DNA from 3 places in the Rhizobium sp. CECT 9324 genome. Region 1 is predicted to be linked to each of the others. Evidence: riboswitches for the same ligand, from Rfam matches in the RefSeq annotation. Region 1 holds a riboswitch; each other region holds the start of a gene.

What was found. Region 1 has a riboswitch for thiamine pyrophosphate ahead of thiB (thiamine ABC transporter substrate binding subunit). Riboswitches for the same ligand answer to the same signal wherever they lie in the genome.
Region 2: linked by a shared signal. The riboswitch ahead of thiD (bifunctional hydroxymethylpyrimidine kinase/phosphomethylpyrimidine kinase) and the one ahead of thiB (thiamine ABC transporter substrate binding subunit) in region 1 are both predicted to bind thiamine pyrophosphate.
Region 3: linked by a shared signal. The riboswitch ahead of thiC (phosphomethylpyrimidine synthase ThiC) and the one ahead of thiB (thiamine ABC transporter substrate binding subunit) in region 1 are both predicted to bind thiamine pyrophosphate.

What each region holds. Positions count from the first base shown of each region.
Region 1 covers NZ_CAKKMZ010000001.1:394,037-400,084, reverse strand. Annotated here, with positions in the region: gene LQ231_RS01845 (M48 family metalloprotease) at 1-943, opposite strand, end outside; gene LQ231_RS01840 (ATP-binding cassette domain-containing protein) at 1,287-2,039, opposite strand; gene thiP (thiamine/thiamine pyrophosphate ABC transporter permease) at 2,039-3,673, opposite strand; gene thiB (thiamine ABC transporter substrate binding subunit) at 3,684-4,724, opposite strand; TPP riboswitch at 4,771-4,884, opposite strand; gene LQ231_RS01825 (ABC transporter ATP-binding protein/permease) at 5,019-6,048, shown strand, end outside.
Region 2 covers NZ_CAKKMZ010000001.1:886,698-892,745, forward strand. Annotated here, with positions in the region: gene LQ231_RS04210 (LysE family translocator) at 1-415, shown strand, start outside; gene LQ231_RS04215 (GNAT family N-acetyltransferase) at 506-1,390, opposite strand; gene dut (dUTP diphosphatase) at 1,401-1,871, opposite strand; gene LQ231_RS04225 (peptide chain release factor 3) at 1,962-3,545, shown strand; gene LQ231_RS04230 (HAD-IA family hydrolase) at 3,600-4,274, opposite strand; TPP riboswitch at 4,415-4,511, shown strand; gene thiD (bifunctional hydroxymethylpyrimidine kinase/phosphomethylpyrimidine kinase) at 4,567-5,385, shown strand; gene LQ231_RS04240 (GFA family protein) at 5,399-5,797, opposite strand; gene LQ231_RS04245 (pirin family protein) at 5,883-6,048, opposite strand, start outside.
Region 3 covers NZ_CAKKMZ010000001.1:3,881,645-3,887,692, forward strand. Annotated here, with positions in the region: gene LQ231_RS18820 (TRAP transporter small permease) at 1-349, opposite strand, end outside; gene LQ231_RS18825 (sialic acid TRAP transporter substrate-binding protein SiaP) at 410-1,384, opposite strand; gene LQ231_RS18830 (FadR/GntR family transcriptional regulator) at 1,420-2,166, opposite strand; TPP riboswitch at 2,437-2,560, shown strand; gene thiC (phosphomethylpyrimidine synthase ThiC) at 2,654-4,486, shown strand; gene thiO (glycine oxidase ThiO) at 4,488-5,474, shown strand; gene thiS (sulfur carrier protein ThiS) at 5,471-5,668, shown strand; gene LQ231_RS18850 (thiazole synthase) at 5,673-6,048, shown strand, end outside.

The DNA of each region.
Region 1 (6,048 bases):
CCACCTTGTTGTCGATCTGGAAGCCGGCCGGCACGTCGAAGCGGATGCCGAGTGTGCCATGCAGGAAGGTCTGGCCGCGCACATAGCCTTCCTGCGGGCTGTCGCCGTAGAGCAGGCCATTGATGCCGTTCAGATAATAGTCGCGGCCCGTCTCGCCATGCGTGCCTTCCGGACCAAACGCCCGGGCATGGCGCTTGGCGAGGTCCACGCGTTGCGGCGCGTTCGGATGGCTTGACAGGAAGTCGAGGCTCTGGTCGGCATCGGGATCGACCGAGGTAAACTGGCTGTAGCGCGCCATCGAATCCAGGAAGCGCGCCGCCGCATAGGGGTCGTATCCGGCCTCGCCCAGCGTGCGTACGCCGATCACGTCCGCCTGCAGTTCCTGCTGGCGCGAGAAGGCGGCGAGGCGCAGCTTGCCACGCGCCAAGGCCTGCTTGCCGGCAAGATCGCTCGACAGGACTTCGGCGACCACCCGGCTGGCGATCACTTCCGCCTCTTCGCGGCGCTGCCGCTCGATGCCGTGATTGGCTGTCACATGCGCCATTTCGTGGCTGAGCACGGCCGCCACTTCCGAGGCGTCATTGGCCAGTGCCAGCAACCCGCGCGTCACGTAGAGGTAACCGCCGGGCAGCGCGAACGCGTTGATCGCCGGCGAATTGAGGATGGTGATGCGGTAGGACTGGTTCGGATTTTCCGACACCGCCGTCAGCGCACCGGCAATGCGCGCGACAAGCCGTTCGGTCTTGGCGTCGGAATATTCGCCGCCATAACTTGCCACGATGCGCGGATGTTCGCGCGCGCCCATCTGCGCCCGCGGATCGTCCTTCTGCACTTCGTCGACGATCTGCGGATTGGTCGACGGTGCTACGCTCGGCACATAGGCCTGCTCGAACAGCGACTGGCAGGAAGACAGCAGGAGGCTGAGGCTGACTAGAGCAGCCATCGACGAGACAAACCTCGCGGACCCGCGCCGCCGAACGTTTTCGGCGGCCAACGCGCTGTTCCCGGTCAATAACTGCATCCTGCCCCTTTGCCTAAACCTTCGTGAACGCCTGTCGAGCCCGAGATCCCGGCCCATGGCCACGCAATCACGCAGCCAACCAAGGCGAGAATCGGTCTATCCCATCAAGCATCTGCCGCCATTTCACACAATGCGAAAAAACCGCATGCTGTATAAGATAGGCGCGACACATGAGATGACCAAGGCTTGTTGACGCCAAGCACCCATTCCCTTGGCGCATGACACCGGCGAACGACGAAATTAAGGCGAAGGTCGCTCGGCGTCATCAGGCCCCGGCATCGCGTCCGGGAGTAGGTGGGGCATCACGTCCGGCAAAGCGCCGCACGGCGTCGAGATCCTGGCGGGCGAAAAAATCCGCCGTCGCTGCCGCAACCAGCACGCGACCGTCCTCGAGGAAGACCACGTCGCGGGCCAATCGCTCGACATCGCGCGGATCATGGGTGACCAGCACGATCGTTGCCCCGGTTTCGCCGTGCAGATCGGCAAGCAGCTCGACCATCACCGCCCGCAGCCCCGGATCAAGTGCCGCAAACGGCTCGTCGAGCAGCATCACCGGTTTGCGCCTTACCAGCGCCCGGGCAAAGGCCGCCCGCTGCCGCTCGCCGCCCGACAGCGAACCCGGCAGCCGCTGCTCGAAGCCACCGAGCCCGACCCGCTCCAGCGCATGCGACACCGCCTGGCGGTCCGCTGCCGTCAGGCGCAGCGCCGGATGAATGCCGAGCCCGATATTGGTGTAGAGATCGAGATGGGCAAACAGATTGTTGTCCTGGAACACCAGCGACACCGGCCGCTCGGCGGGTGCAAGCTCGGTGACGTCGCGGTCGCCGATCAGCACGCGGCCGCTGTCCGGCCGCTCGAAACCGGAAATCAGGTTGAGCAGGGTCGACTTGCCCGAGCCCGAGGGCCCGACAACCGCCGTGATTGCCCCCGCCTCGAAGCGGCAGTCGAAGTGAAATGACGGCGCGCCGAGCGTCAGCCGCACCTGTTCCAGGCGGATCGCCGCCGCTTTTTCCGCCATCATCGGCGCATGTCCTTTCCTTGCGGCGCGCCGATCAGCGCCAGCACCAGGCAGATCGCCCCGAGAATGAGCGCAAGGCCATCGGCATCATGGCTGCGATAGCTGCCCATGCGCGCATAGATCAGCGACGGCAGCGTCGAGATATTTTCCGACCCGAACAGCGCCACCGCCCCGAGATCGCCGAGCGACAGCGCCATGGCAAAGGCGAGCGCCATGGTAAGCGGCCGCTTCAGCACCGGCCAGTCGACCAGGCGCAAGCGCGACAGCCCGGAAAGCCCGAGCGAGGCCGCAAGCCGGCTGGTGCGGGCCTGATGCTCGACAAAGGCCGGCTCCAGCACCCGCATGACAAACGGCAGCGCCATCAGCGCATTGATGCCGATGACGATCACCGGCGCAAATGTCGCGATATCGCCATGCGCGCGCAAGGCCAGGAACCAGCCGGTCGCCAGAACGCTGGTCGGCACCAGCAGCACCAGCGACGAACTTGCCGCGAGGGATGCCGAAAACAGCCGCGACCCGACGGCGAAGGGCCGCGCTGACGAAAGCGCGGCCCGTGCCGAAACCACGCCATAGGCGCAGGCGAGCGACAGCAGGCCGGCTGACGATGCGACGATCAGGCTGGTGCCCGCCGCCTGCAGGAACGCCGGCTCCCGCAACAGCTTGATCAGATCGGCATTCACCCCCGAGACGATCACCTGCGCCAGCGGCAGCACGAGAAACAGCCCCGCCAGCAGGAGCACGGCAGCATCCAGCAACCGGATCGGCAGCCCCATGCCGTCAAATCGGACAAACCGCCGGCCGCTGGTCTGGCCGGTATCGACCGCCGCCGGCAGCAGGCTCAGGGCAGAAAGGATCGCGCCGGTGACGACGATCTGCATCAGCGCCAATGACACCGCCCGTTCCGGATCGAAATCGAAGCGCAGCGCCTGATAGATCGCCACCTCGATCGTCGTTGCCGCCGGCCCGCCGCCAAACACCAGAACCAGGGTGAAGCTGGTAACACAGAGCATGAAGATCAGCCCGCTGGCACCCGGAATGACCCGCGCCAGCACCGGCCATTCGATGAAGCGGAAGATCGACAGCGGCGACAGGCCGAGGCTTGCCGCCGAGCGCCAGTATTCCGCCGGCACCCGCTCTAGCGCCGACAGCATCAGCCGGGTCGCCAGCGGCAGGTTGAAGAACACATGCGCGATCAGGATGCCGGAAAGTCCGTAGATCGACACCGGTTCGGCAAGGCCGACAAAGGCTAGGCCATCATTGATGATGCCCTGCCGCCCGAAGATACCGATCAGCCCGAGCGCCCCGATCAGCACCGGCAGGCCCATCGGCACGGCCATCAGCCGGATCAGCCAGCGGCGACCGGCAAACCCCGGCTGGCGCGCCAGCGCACTGGCAACCGGCAGGGCAAGCATGACCGACAGAGCCGTCGACAGGGCCGCCTGAAACAGCGTGAAGCGCAGCACCGAATGCACCACCGGATCGCCGATCACGCCAAGCGATGCGCCGTCCATCCGGCCGCGGAGCAGCGCAACCAGCGCCGTCCCGATGAAACCCGCGACCAGCGCCAGCACCAGAAGACCGCCGGCCAGAGCCGGCAGCCTTTCCGCGTTTGACAGGATGCGCGGGCGTGCCATGCCGCAAGGCTCAGTTCAGCGTCATCGCTGCCAGCCATTCGTCGATCCACGCCTTGCGGTTGGCAGCGACCTCGGCCGAATTCATCAGGAAGGTGGTCTTCGGCTGTACCAGCTTGCCAAAGGCGTCGGGCAGCGGCTCGGATGTGGCCGCCGCCGGCATCATCCAGTTGTTCGTCGGAATGGTATCCTGGAAGCCCGGTTCCAGCATGAAGGCGAGGAACTGCCGGGCCAGATCCTTGTCCGGCGCGTTCTTCAACAGGCCCGCGACCTCGATCTGGATGTAGTGGCCCTCGGAGAATTCCGCCGCCTGGTAGCGATCGGTCTCTTCCGCCACCATGTGATAGGCCGGCGAGGTCGTATAGGACAGCACCATCGGCGCCTCGCCCTTGGTGAACAGGCCGTAGGCCTCCGACCAGCCGGGTGTCACCGTCAATACGCGGCCCTTGAGCTTCGCCCAGGCTTCCGGCGCCTTGTCGCCATAGACCGACTTGACCCAGAGCAGCAGACCGAGCCCGGGCGTCGAGGTGCGTGGATCCTCGATGACGATCTTCTGGCTCGGGTCGCCCTCGACCAGTTCCTTCAGGCTCGTCGGCGGATTTTTTACCGTCTCACTGTCGTAGACCACGGCGAAATGGCCGTAGTCATAGGGCACGAAGACATCGTCGGAAAAGCCGCCCGGCACCTTGGCCTTGGCAAGATCGATGCCGGAGGCTTCAAAAAGGCCGGTCTGCTTGGCTTCCTCGGTCAGGCTGGTATCGAGCCCGAGAACCACATCAGCCTTCGAGCCTTCGCCTTCCAGCTTCAGCCGGGTCAGCAGGGCCACGCCATCGGCAACGCCGACGAAATTGACCGTGCAGCCGCAGCTCTTCTCGAAGGCTTCCTTAACCTTCGGACCCGGACCCCATTCGGAAATGAAGCTCTCATAGGTATAGACGGTCAGCACCTTGTCGGCGGCATGCGCCGGCAGCACCAGACCTGACCCGAGAAAGGCTGTTGCGAGAAGCGCTGCGGCAAGACCGGAACGCAAGGTGTCGACGAGATATGATGGCATGACGCCCTCCTCCTAAAAAACAATTGATCTCGGGATAGGGCGCTTTGCGATCGACGCGTCTAATCCCTCCGCCGGTGTTAACCGGATCAGGTTCCGCGGGTTGGCTGTCGCCTCTCAGCATTTCGTCCCGATGGAACGAAAGGCACCCCGTTAGAGCAGTCTTGAGATAGCGCGCCGCGCGGGTCGGCGCAAGATGGGCCTTGCGTATCGTGCACGGCAGGGCCGCGCCAAAGGGTAAGGGAAACGCAAGCCCTGCATGCTAGACCTTGTCTGCGATCGATGGGATGAGTGCGCATGGTAACCTTTCATACCGAACAGCAGAGCGCTGCCGAGGGCACGCTGCCGGCTGCCGAACTGAGCTTCAACCGCCAGCTTTCGATAGCCCTGGACAGTTTCTGGCAGTCGGCGGTGCGCAACCGCATTCTGGCGTTCGCCACCGCCCTGCTCGGCATCATTCTTCTCACCGCCTACGGCACGGTACTTCTCAACCAGTGGAATGCACCCTTCTACAACGCGCTGGAACGGCGCGATCTTTCAGCCTTCCTCAACGAATTGCGCAACTTCGCCTTCATCGCCGGCTTCCTGCTGCTGCTCAATGTCATCCAGACCTGGCTCAACCAGATGACGGCGCTCTATATGCGCGAGGGCCTGTCGCGCGATGTCGTCGACCAGTGGCTGACGGACAGGCGGGCCTTCCGCCTGTCGATGTCGAGCCCGCTCGGCGTCAATCCCGACCAGCGCCTGCATGAAGACGCGCGCAAACTCGCCGAAATGACCACCTCGCTGACCATTGGCCTGGTCCAGTCGACCATCCTTCTCGTCAGCTTCATCGGCGTGTTGTGGAACCTGTCGAGCAATTTCACCTTTCATGTCGGCACATACAGCTTTGCCATCCCCGGCTACATGGTCTGGGGCGCCATCCTCTATGCGCTCGCAGCCTCGCTGCTCAGCCAGCTTGTCGGCACCAAGCTCTCGCGGCTCAATGCCGATCGTTACGCCCGCGAGGCCGAGCTGCGATTTTCGCTGATGCGGGCGAACGAAAATCTCGAGGCGATCGCACTCGCCCGCGGCGAGGAAACCGAACGCCGCCATATCCACCAGACGCTCGACACGGTCATCGGCTCGATCCGCCATCTGGCCATGGCGCTGACCAATCTCACCTGGGTCACCGCCGGCTTCGGCTGGCTGGCGATCATCGTGCCGATCCTGATCGCCTCGCCCGCCTATTTCGCGGGCCCGATGAGCTTCGGCGGCCTGATGATGGCGGCCGCCGCCTTCACCCAGGTCTATTCGGCGCTGCGCTGGTATGTCGACAATTTCGGCG
Region 2 (6,048 bases), 490 kb from region 1:
TGACGCGCTGAAACTGGCCGGTGCTGCCTATCTGGTCTGGATGGCCTGGCAGACCGTGCGCCCCGGCGGCCGGTCGCCCTTCCAGGTGCGCGACCTACCGAAGGATGGACCGCGCAAGCTGTTTGCCATGGGGCTCGTCACCAGCCTGCTCAATCCGAAGGTGGCTGTGCTGTATCTGTCCTTGCTGCCGCAGTTTATCGATCCGTCCCTTGGCAGCGTCTTTCTGCAGTCGGTCATGCTGGGCGCGACCCAGATCGTTATCAGCGTCTCGGTTAATGCGATGATCGCGGTGATGGCCGGTTCTATCGCCCTGTTTCTCGCCGGCCGTCCGCTCTGGATGATCGCCCAGCGCTGGCTGATGGGCACGGTGCTGGCCGGGCTCGCCATCCGCATGGCGACCGAGGCGCAGCGCTGATCATCAAGCCATTGTCGGCATGCGGCATTTGCCAACGCATGGCGGGCCGCGCTGCCGAAGCGCCATCTTTCGCCAATTCTTGAGTAAGTTTCAGAATTCGGCCATCGGCGACAGCATCACCGGCCGCGGAAGCGTGGAAAGTTCGAACCCTTTGATCATCAGGGCGCAGGAGCCCTCATAGATTTGCGGTTCACCCTTCCAGTTCAGGCGATCGGGTGGAAACAAGACTGCGACCTCTTTCGCCGGAAGGCCGAGCGCGGTCGTGATCTCGGCAAGCGGCGGGATGTGCCGGGCGCCGATGTCGAGCAGCTGTAAAGTGTTGTCATCGGTCATTTTCCAGGCGATGACCGCGTTCAAGGCAGGCAGGAAACTGAGGCGGATGCCGGGGTCGAAGCAGGCATTCAGCAGAAACATCTCGGATTGCCGGGCAACCGCGAAAAGGTTTGAAACAGGTTGCCGTTCGCAGAGTATGCGCTGGACGAGCGCCAGATCCTCGGGCCGTGTCAGGTCGAGCTCGCGGGCGTCGGTGCGCGCTATGTCGGACGTCGGCACTTTGCCGCAAAACTGGAATTGCGGCACGACGTGAAAACCATAACGTGCGTAGAGGTCCGGCTTGTCCGTCAACAGGATGCCCGCCTCAAATCCCGCTGCATCGGCCCAGGAAAATGCCCGGCGCATCAGGTCTCGGTACAGGCCTTGTCCCCGAAAGTCTGGCCGAACGGCACCCGATTGGTAGCCAGCCGCTTTGACGGTGCGCCCGCCGATGACCAACGGCATGGAAAAGGCGGAAAAATTGGCGACACAACGGTCCGGGTCATCGAAATAGCCGAACGGCATGGAGGATGGATCAGGGCCGCCAAGACGGTTCTGCAATCCGATGTCGATACCGAAAATGTCCTGCAGCAGAGCGACCAGTCCGCGGAAAGCGACCGGATCGCCGAAATAATCCTGCCGGAATGTGAGAGTGCCCGGCACGGTCTTGTCCTCAAACGCCGGTCGAGCCGAAGCCGCCGGTGCCACGCTGGGTGCCGGATGTCTCGCTGACTTCGGCAATCCGTGCCTGCGTGACCGGCGCAATCACCATCTGCGCAATGCGCATGCCGCGGCTGATGGTGAAATCCTCGTCGCCGAGATTGATCAGCAGCACCTTCACTTCGCCGCGATAATCGCTGTCGATCGTGCCGGGCGTGTTGAGGCAGGTGATGCCGTTCTTGAAGGCAAGGCCGGAGCGCGGGCGGATTTGCGCCTCGTAACCGTCCGGGATTTCGAAGATGAGGCCTGTGGGCACCAGGGCCCGCTTGCCGGGTGAAAGCACCATCGGCGCGTCATCTGCAACGGCTGCACGCAGATCCATGCCGGCGGCGCCGCGTGTCTCATAGGCTGGCAGGTCGATGCCCTCCGCATGGGGCAGACGAAGCAGATTGAGCGTCGGGCGGATGTCGTGATGTGCTGTCATGCCCCACTAGTTTCCCCTAGCCGGGCCGAGGTCAATTGCAATGCGGGGGTTTAGACGCTAGATAGCGCCCAACTCCACAGGATTCACACCATGGCCGAAACGCTCGCAGAGGCGGTCTCCCGCCGCCGCACATTCGCGATTATCGCTCACCCGGACGCAGGTAAGACCACGCTCACCGAAAAGCTGCTGCTGTTCGGCGGCGCCATCCAGCTTGCGGGCGAGGTCAAGGCGAAGAAGGATCGTATCCAGACCCGATCGGACTGGATGAAGATCGAGCGCGAGCGCGGCATTTCGGTCGTGACCTCGGTGATGACCTTCGAATACAATGACAAAGTCTTCAATATTCTCGATACGCCGGGTCACGAAGACTTTGCCGACGATACCTATCGCACGCTGACCGCCGTCGACGCCGCCGTCATGGTCATCGACGCGGCCAAGGGCATCGAGCCGCGCACGCTCAAGCTGTTCGAGGTCTGCCGCATGCGCGACATCCCGATCATCACCTTCATCAACAAGATGGACCGAGAGAGCCGCGACCCCTTCGAGATCCTCGATGAGGTCGAGGAAAAGCTGGCGCTCGACACAGCACCGATCACCTGGCCTGTCGGCCGCTCCAAGACGTTCAGCGGTTCCTACAATCTGGTGGAAAACACCTTCCGCGGGTCCGACAAACAGGTTGAAGGCCTGCCGGTCAACAGCCCGGCCAATGTTGCCGAGCAACTCCCGGAAAACGAGCGCGCCGCCTTCATCGAAGAATTGGAGCTTGCCCAGGAAGCCTGCCGCCCGTTCGACAGGCAGGCCTTCCTCGAGGGCCACATGACCCCGGTCTTCTTCGGCTCGGCGCTGAAGAATTTCGGCGTGCGCGACCTGATCAATGCGCTCGGCGATTTCGCCCCGCCGCCGCGCGACCAGGTGGCTGACATACGCACCGTGCATGCCGCCGAAGACAAGATGACGGCCTTCGTCTTCAAGATTCAGGCCAATATGGATCCGAACCACCGCGACCGTATCGCTTTTGCCCGTATCTGCTCCGGCAAGCTCGAGCGTGGCATGAAGGCGCGGCTGGCCCGCACCGGCAAGCAGATGGGCCTGACGGCGCCGCAGTTCTTCTTCGCCTCGCAGCGCCAGCTCGCCGACACGGCCTATGCCGGCGACGTGGTCGGCATTCCGAACCACGGGACCTTGCGCATCGGCGACACGCTGACCGAAGGCGAGAACCTTGTCTTCCAGGGCGTGCCGAATTTTTCGCCGGAAATCCTGCGCCGCGTGCGCCTCGAAGATGCGATGAAGGCGAAGAAGCTGAAGGAAGCCCTGCAGCAGATGGCCGAAGAAGGCGTCGTGCAGCTGTTTTCCCCGGAAGACGGCTCGCCCGCGATCGTCGGTGTCGTCGGCGCTCTACAGCTCGACGTTCTGAAGGAGCGACTGGCTGGCGAATACACGCTGCCGGTCTCCTTCGAGATGTCGCGTTTCTCGGTCTGCCGCTGGATTTCCTCCGATCAGCCTGCCGAACTCGACAAGTTCATGACCCAGCGCCGTGGCGATATCTGCCGCGACCTGGACGGAGATCCGGTGTTCATGGCGCAGGACGCGTTTTCGCTGCGCTACGAAGCTGAGCGTTATCCGGCGATCAAGATGGTCGCGATCAAGGAATATCACGTCGCCAAGGCGGCGTGATATTCCGTGAACTTCGGCGCGGGGCGCTTCCAGGCTTCCCGCTGATGCGCCCCGTCAGCCCGCCCGCACGATCTGCATGCCGCCATCGGCGTCGACATGGACCCGCACGTTTTCGTAGCTGGCCAGGCTCGGATGCCTTGTTTCCATGGCATGACTGTGGGTCGCTGTGACCACCATGACATCTGAGCCCGCAGCCTCGCCCGCCAAGACGCCGGCCATGACATCTTCAAACACCAGGCAGCGGGCAGGATCGACGCCGAGATGGCTTGCGCCGAGCAGATAGCCGGCGGGATTGGGCTTGCCGATCTTGACATCCTCGGCGGTGATGATCGTCGGCGGTTGTGGCAGGCCGGCGGCCTCGATGCGTGCCCGGGCCAGAAGGGCCGGGGCAGATGTGACGATCGCCCAGCGCGCGGGAGGCAGGCCGTTGAGGAAGTCGATTGCACCGGGGATGGCCACAACGCCTTCGACATCCTCGATTTCGCCGCGCTCGATTTCCAGGGCTTCCGCGACCGCATCGACACCGGGCAGGGCGAGCCCGCGGATCGTGTCGATGCCGCGCTTGCCATGCATTGTCGGCAGGAAGGCCGCAACGTCGAGCCCGTGCCGTGCCGCCCATTTCCCCCAGACTCGTTCGGCGGCCGCAATGGAGTTGAGCAACGTCCCGTCCATGTCGAACAGGAAGCCGTTGTAACGTTTGTCAAAGACGGTGTTCTGGGCGGAGGTCAATCGCGAAATCCTTGAGATGTGGGAACAGGCAGATTACGCACGTAGCTATTTTTGACTGTTGCCGCAAATGGTTCGGTGCGCTTCGCGGGGCATCCGGCGTTTCACATGACAGCAGCACGGCCTTGGTCTAGAACATCATAATTGAGAGACAGGGGCGTTCGTCGAGAGATGGACTGAGAAGCACCCTTTGAACCTGAACCAGATAATGCTGGCGGAGGGAGTTGCTCGGGACGATTTCAGGATTGACTTCGCGATCCGTCCCACCAACTGCCCCGCTTAAAAAGGGGTGTCCGTGAAAACCAGTTCCACTTCTATCGCAAACGTCCTGTCGATTGCCGGATCCGATCCGTCGGGAGGTGCCGGGATCCAGGCCGACCTGAAGACATTTTCGGCGCGTGGCTGTTACGGCATGGCGGCGATCACGGCGTTGACGGCACAGAACACCCAAGGGGTTTCGGCTGTGCAGGCGCTGGATCCCGGTTTTGTCGCCGAGCAGATCCGGATGGTTTTTGCCGATGTCCGGGTCGATGCGGTGAAAATCGGCATGATTGCCAACGCGGGCATTGCCAGTGCAATTGCGGGCGCGCTCAGGCCGCATCGCGGAATTCCTGTCGTGCTGGACCCGGTGATGATCGCCAAGGGCGGCGCCTCACTGCTGGACCCAGAGGCTGTTGCGGTATTGCGGGATGAGCTTTTGCCGCTGGCAACGCTGCTCACTCCCAATCTGCCGGAAGCGGCGGCTTTGCTCGGTGAAGCCGAGGCCGAGAACCGCCGCGTGATGGAATCGCAGGCGGTGCGGCTGGCTGTGGGTGGCGCGGCAGCTGTGCTGTTGAAGGGTGGACATCTTGCCGCCGCCGACAGCCCCGATCTCCTGGTCCTGGGTGAGAGCGTCCACTGGTTCGAAGCGCCGCGCATTGAAACGAAGAACACCCATGGTACAGGCTGCTCGCTGTCGAGCGCGATTGCTGCCGAACTTGCCAAGGGGCTCTCGCCGTATGATGCCGTCGCGGTCGCTAAGGACTGGCTGGCTGAAGCTGTCCGTTTGTCGGGGACGTTGTCGGTCGGTTCTGGCCATGGCCCGGTTCACCACTTTCACGCGCTCTGGCAATAGCGCGATTGGGCCCCTATTCCCCGGATGATGCGGGAATATCGCGGATGTCGCTCACCCATTGCAAAGCCGATCCTGTCCAGCTCTGATGGTTGGGTGTCAACGCCTGACGTTGATCGACCGTGCCGAGACGAATGGCGATACTGCTGCCGGTAGCGTCGACCCGCCAGAGGGGTGAGCCACAGGTATCGCAGAAAAACTGGTCGCTCGGCCTGCCGCTATCCGCGACCTTGCGATACCGCCGTGCGGTACCGGCAAGGACGCGGAAATTATGCGGTTCGACGCCGACGCTGACCCGGTAGGCACCACCCGTCAGCCGCTGGCAATCGACGCAGTGACAGATGCCGACCTCTTGAGGATCGACGTCGGCTTCGTAGCGGATGGCGCCGCAGTGGCAACTGCCGGTGATGAGCATCGTCCATCTCCCACAAAAAGAAAACCCGGCGGAGGGGGCCGCCGGGCAAGGGGAACTTGACTACCTAAGCCTTGCGGCTGTGTGATTAATGATCGACCTTGATAAAAGTTCCATTCTGCAATTCCTGCATGGCCTGCATCAATTCCTCGCGCGTGTTCATCACGATCGGACCGTGCCAGGCGACAGGCTCCTTGATCGGCTTGCCGGTGACCAGAAGGAATCGGATGCCCTGTTCCCCGGCCTGGACCGTA
Region 3 (6,048 bases), 3.5 Mb from region 1:
TCCGCACGAGATCGACGAAGATCGCCAGCGCCCGAGCCACCTTCGCCGGAACATAGTGATAAAGCACGTCAACCTGGATATGGCGCGACACCCGCACGCACATCACAGCACCGAGAAAGACCACGCCGATCAGGCAGTTGATCGCGATCTCTTCCGTCCAGGCATAGGAATTATTGAGCACATAACGAGTAAAGAACTGCAGGAAGACACATCCCGCCATGACCCAGAATATGGCAAGCGTGACCCAGTCTTCGACAGCATAGTGCGAAATATCGATATCGGGTGCAGCTTCATCGAAGGAGTGCGCAAGCTCCTCCGCTGTGATCGGCGTGTGGATTTCTTTTGACATGGCAGACATCCGCGAAAGAGGAAGGAATGCCGGCCCTTCCGGGAAGAGCCGGCACACGGATCACTTGACGGCGCGGATCGCCTCCCAATCGGCTTTGACATAGCCGAAGTCTTCCATCGCCGCTTTTTCCATCACGGTCTTTTCGAAGTCGGCCTTGTCGACTTCGGCAACATCGATTCCCCGTTCCTTGAAGGTCGCAACCAGAGCCTGCTCGCGTTCGGCGATGATATTGGTGCTGCGTTCAGCCGCCTGCTGCATCACTTCGGTGAAGATCTGCTTGTCGGCATCAGAAAGGTTTGCCCACAGGCTTTTCGAAATCAGCGTGTTGAGATGATCGACGATGTGCCCGGTCAGCACGATGTGCTTCTGCACTTCGTAGAATTTCTTCGCTTCGATCGTGGTCAGCGGGTTTTCCTGCGCTTCGACCGTGCCGTTCTGCAGAGCAAGATAGACCTCGGCAAAAGCGATCGGCGTGGTGTTCGCACCGCAGGAACGGGGCATGGCGAGATAGGCCGGAACGTCCGGAACGCGGATCTTCAGGCCAGCCATGTCGGCGCATTTGGTGATCGGCTTGTTCGACGTGGTGTGGCGCGTGCCGTAATAGGTAACCGCGGTGATATGATTGCCTGACGCGTCTTCATAACCCTGGGCAAGACGTTTGAAGACATCGCTCTTGGTATAGGCAATCAGGTGTGCCGGATCGCGGAAGGTATAGGGATAATATGTGACGCCGATCGGCGCATATTCACGCGCTGCAAAGCTTGAACCCGAGATGATGATGTCAACCGTACCGAGCTTCAGGCCCTGGTTGAGGTCGGCCTCCTTGCCGAGCTGCGATGCCGGAAAGACATCGATCTTGTAGCGCCCTTCGGTGCGCTTGCCGATTTCCTCGGCCGCCCAGACGGATTCAGAATGGAAAGGTTCCGACGTCTCGTAGACATGCGCCCACTTCAGAACGGTTTCGGCCTGCGCGGTCAGCGCCGAGGCCAGAATGGCGGCGGTTGCGCCCATCAGCATTTTCAGTTTGAACTTCATCTTATTCTCCTCCCAAGTTGAAGTCAGTCGATCGGCTAAATGCCGCCGGCACGCCTCCATGCGGCCGGTATCGAACCGTCGGTCGTTTCCTCCTCGAAACTTTCCGACAGGCGAAGCTGTGATTGGTCGAGATGGGCACGCATGGCGGCCCGGGCTGCCACTGGATCCGCGGCTGCAATTGCATCTCGAATGGCGCGATGCTCCTCCATCGCGGCCCTCCAGGTATCCTTGTTTTCGAAATAGCTGGCGAGCTTTTCAAAATAGGGTGTCATGCGCATATCGTGAATGCTGCCGACGAAACGGTTCAATGTGGCATTGGCGATGATACCCGACACGATCACATGGAAATCGCGATCAAGGGCCAAGGCGGCACGGCGATCATCCAGTGCCGCGTCCATCTTGGCCAGATTGTCGTCGAGCACCAGGATGTGTTCGGGCCTGGCCAGCCGTGCCGCTTCCTCGGCTACAGCACATTCGACCACCGCCCGCGCACGTAGCAACTCAAACGGCCCTTCAAAATCTTCCGGCGGCAGGTCAGCGACTGGCACCTTGCGCGCCGTCACATAGATGCCGGAACCCATGCGGATATCGATGAATCCCTCGACTTCGAGCACGATCAATGCCTCCCGAATGGTCGGACGCGAGACGCCGAGCTTCTGCGCCAGATCACGCTCGGCCGGCAGCCTTGACCCCGCCTGCAATTCGCCGCGCTCGATCAGGCCTCGCATCTGGTCCGCCACCTGGCGATACAGGCGGCGCGATTCAACGGCGGAGAAAATCATGGTCTGCAGCGTCCTTCTGGACAGGTGGCCAAGTGGTCATACCAATTAGAATGAAGTGATACGCCTGCAAACAACGATCTGTCAATTGCAAGAATGCCAAATGGAATACGAATAGCGCTCCGCTGCGACAAGCACGGTGATTGGGATCATGATGCCCGGACACTGCCTCGCGCAACCGACGTCATCGAATTAGCGTCGGCATCGGGATCGGCCGATCCCACCGCTTTCGATCGGCACTTGACGCGGCAAGCCATATGTTCGTAACCTTAAGTCATTCACCAGGGGGGTCCCGTCAAGGGGCTGAGAGTCTGCTGAGCTTTTTCGAAAGCAGCGCAGTGACCCGTTGAACCTGATCCAGTTCATACTGGCGTAGGGACGGTGCGAGCGCTGCAATGCCAAGAGTCCATTCTGTGGACTGAAGGCAGGCGTCTATCCATCTTTCCGGCTGACATGACTGGGTCTCCAACATCAAACTTGGAGCCTCACGATGAACATTGCCCAAAACTTTACGAAACCCGAAGTCACCACCGGGCCACTTCCTGCCTCGACAAAGATCCATCTGGCCGGCGAACACCACCCGGATATTCGCGTGCCCATGCGACAGATCGCGCTTCATCCGACCTCGGGTGAGCCTCCCGTCAACCTATACGACAGCTCAGGCCCCTATACCGATCAGGCGGCTACGATCGCGATTGATGCGGGTCTCCCCCGCAACCGCACCGCCTGGATACGCGCCCGCGGTGATGTCGAATTATATGACGGCCGACACATCAAGCCGGAAGACAACGGCTTCGTTTCCAACGACCGATTAACGCCGGAATTCCCCGTGCGTCACCCGCCCTTGCGTGCAACCGACGGCAAGGCCGTCACCCAGCTCGCCTATGCCCATGCTGGCATCATCACACCGGAAATGGAATTCATCGCGATCCGCGAAAACCTGGGCCGCAAGGCTGAAACCCAGACAATGTCCCGCGATGGCGAGAGCTTTGGCGCGCATATTCCAGACTTTGTCACGCCGGAATTTGTCCGCCAGGAAGTGGCCGCCGGCCGCGCGATCATCCCGGCCAACATCAACCATCCCGAACTCGAGCCAATGATCATTGGCCGCAATTTTCTCGTCAAGATTAACGCCAATATCGGCAATTCCGCCGTCACGTCTTCGATGGCGGAAGAAGTTGAAAAGATGGTGTGGGCGATCCGCTGGGGCGCCGACACAGTCATGGACCTGTCCACCGGCCGCAACATTCACAACATCCGCGACTGGATCATCCGCAATGCACCGGTACCGATCGGCACGGTTCCTCTTTACCAGGCACTGGAAAAGGTCGGCGGCATTGCCGAGGACCTGACCTGGGAGGTCTATCGCGACACATTGATCGAACAGGCCGAACAGGGCGTCGACTATTTCACCATCCATGCCGGCGTCAGGCTTGCTTACATTCCGCTGACCGTCAATCGCGTCACCGGCATCGTCAGCCGCGGTGGTTCGATCATGGCCAAGTGGTGTCTGCATCATCACCGAGAGAGCTTTCTCTACGAGCATTTCGAGGAAATCTGCGACATCTGCCGGAGCTACGACGTGTCGTTCTCGCTCGGCGACGGGCTTCGTCCGGGTTCCATTGCCGATGCCAATGACGCTGCCCAGTTTGCCGAGCTGGAGACCCTGGGCGAATTGACTCAGATCGCATGGGCCAAGGATTGCCAGGTGATGATCGAAGGTCCCGGCCATGTGCCGATGCACAAGATCAAGGAGAACATGGACAAGCAGTTGAAGGTCTGTGGCGAAGCGCCCTTCTATACGCTCGGACCACTGACCACCGATATCGCACCCGGCTATGACCACATCACCTCCGGGATCGGTGCCGCCATGATCGGCTGGTTCGGCACGGCCATGCTTTGTTACGTCACGCCGAAGGAGCATCTCGGCCTGCCCGACCGCAATGATGTGAAAATCGGCGTTATCACCTACAAGATCGCCGCCCATGCCGCCGATCTCGCCAAGGGTCATCCCGCGGCGCAACTGCGCGATGACGCCCTGTCGCGGGCACGCTTCGAGTTTCGCTGGGAGGACCAGTTCAACCTGTCGCTCGATCCGGACACCGCCCGCTCGTTCCACGACGAGACCCTTCCGAAGGAGGCTCACAAGGTCGCGCATTTCTGCTCGATGTGCGGCCCTAAATTCTGCTCGATGCGCATTTCGCATGACATTCGCGCCGAAGCGCAGAAGGAAGGTTTGCAGGCGATGGCGGAGAAATTCCGCCAGGGCGGGCAACTCTATGTGCCGCTGGCCGAAACAGCACCGCCATTATTGGGAGAGTGACATGACCATTGTCATAAAAGGGGCCGGCATAGCCGGCCTCGTCACCGCGCACGAATTGAGGCGACGTGGTTTCACCGTCGAAGTGCATGAGCGCGCAGATGTGGTCGGTGGTGGTGCATCTCATTTTGCCGGCGGCATGCTTGCTCCCTACTGCGAGCGGGAGGCGGCCACCGAACCCGTCCTGCAACTCGGCCTTCAGGGTCTGGATTGGTGGCGACGCACCCTACCCGGCGAAATCATCAGCAAGGGCACGCTTGTCCTCGCTCAGCCTAGAGACATGGCCGAACTCAGCCGCTTTGCCGCCCGCACGCGGGACCATCAATGGGTTGATGCCGATGCCATCGCCGCTCTAGAACCAGACCTGGGCGGACGGTTTCACAAGGGCCTTTTTTTTGCCGGAGAAGCTCATCTCGATCCAAGACGGGCGATGAAGAGGCTCTATGAAAACCTCAGGGAGGGCGGGGTCCTGTTCCGCTTCTCCTATGACGAGACAACGCAAGCTCGTACCCACGAATGCATAATCGATTGTACCGGCCCGGCCGCAATCGAAACCTTGCCGGGCCTGCGCGGCGTGCGCGGCGAGATGCTCTATCTGCACGCATCGGATATCGCGTTGTCAAGACCGATCCGTCTGCTGCATCCCCGCCATCCTCTCTATATCGTGCCCAGAGGACGCGGCCTTTTCATGCTCGGCGCAACGATGATCGAAGCCGCGGACAATGGGCCGATTGCCGTTCGCTCGCTGATGGAATTGCTCATCATGGCTTGTGCCGTGCATCCGTCATTCGGTGAAGCACGCGTCGTGGAGACGGGGGTCGGTGTTCGCCCGGCCTTTGCGGACAACATGCCCCGCGTCATCGAAACACCGGATGGTCTGGCCGTAGCGGGCATGCATCGCCACGGCTTTCTGCTTGCGCCGGCGCTTGCCCAGCAGGTTGCGGAGCGGCTTCAGCAGCAGCGGATCAACGGTGAAAGGAAATCAGCATGAAGCTCATCGTCAACGGCGAACCGAAGGAAAGCCCCGCCGCGACACTCGCGGAACTGCTGACCACTCTCGAATACGAAGGCGACTGGCTCGCAACCGCTGTCAATGGCGACCTTGTCCATCGCGAGGACCGAAATCAACACCAGCTCAGGCCAGGCGACCGGATCGAAATCCTTTCGCCCATGCAGGGAGGATGATGACATGACCCTATCGATCTACGATACCGAAATCTCGTCGCGGCTGTTGCTCGGGACGGCGCGTTATCCGTCCCCAGCCATTCTGGCCGAAGCAATCCAGCGGTCTGGCACAGAGATCATCACCGTTTCGCTTCGCCGAGAAACAGCCGGCGGCAAGACTGGCGGCAACTTCTTCCAGCTCATCAAGGAGCTTGGCGTAAACGTCCTGCCCAACACCGCCGGCTGCCACAGTGCATCGGAAGCCGTGCTGACGGCAAGAATGGCGCGTGAAGTCTTCGCCACCAACTGGATCAAGCTCGAGGTCATCGGTCATCAAGAGACGTTGCAACCCGATGTCTTTGGCCTTGTCGAGGCAGCAAAGATCCTCAGTGAGGAAGGCT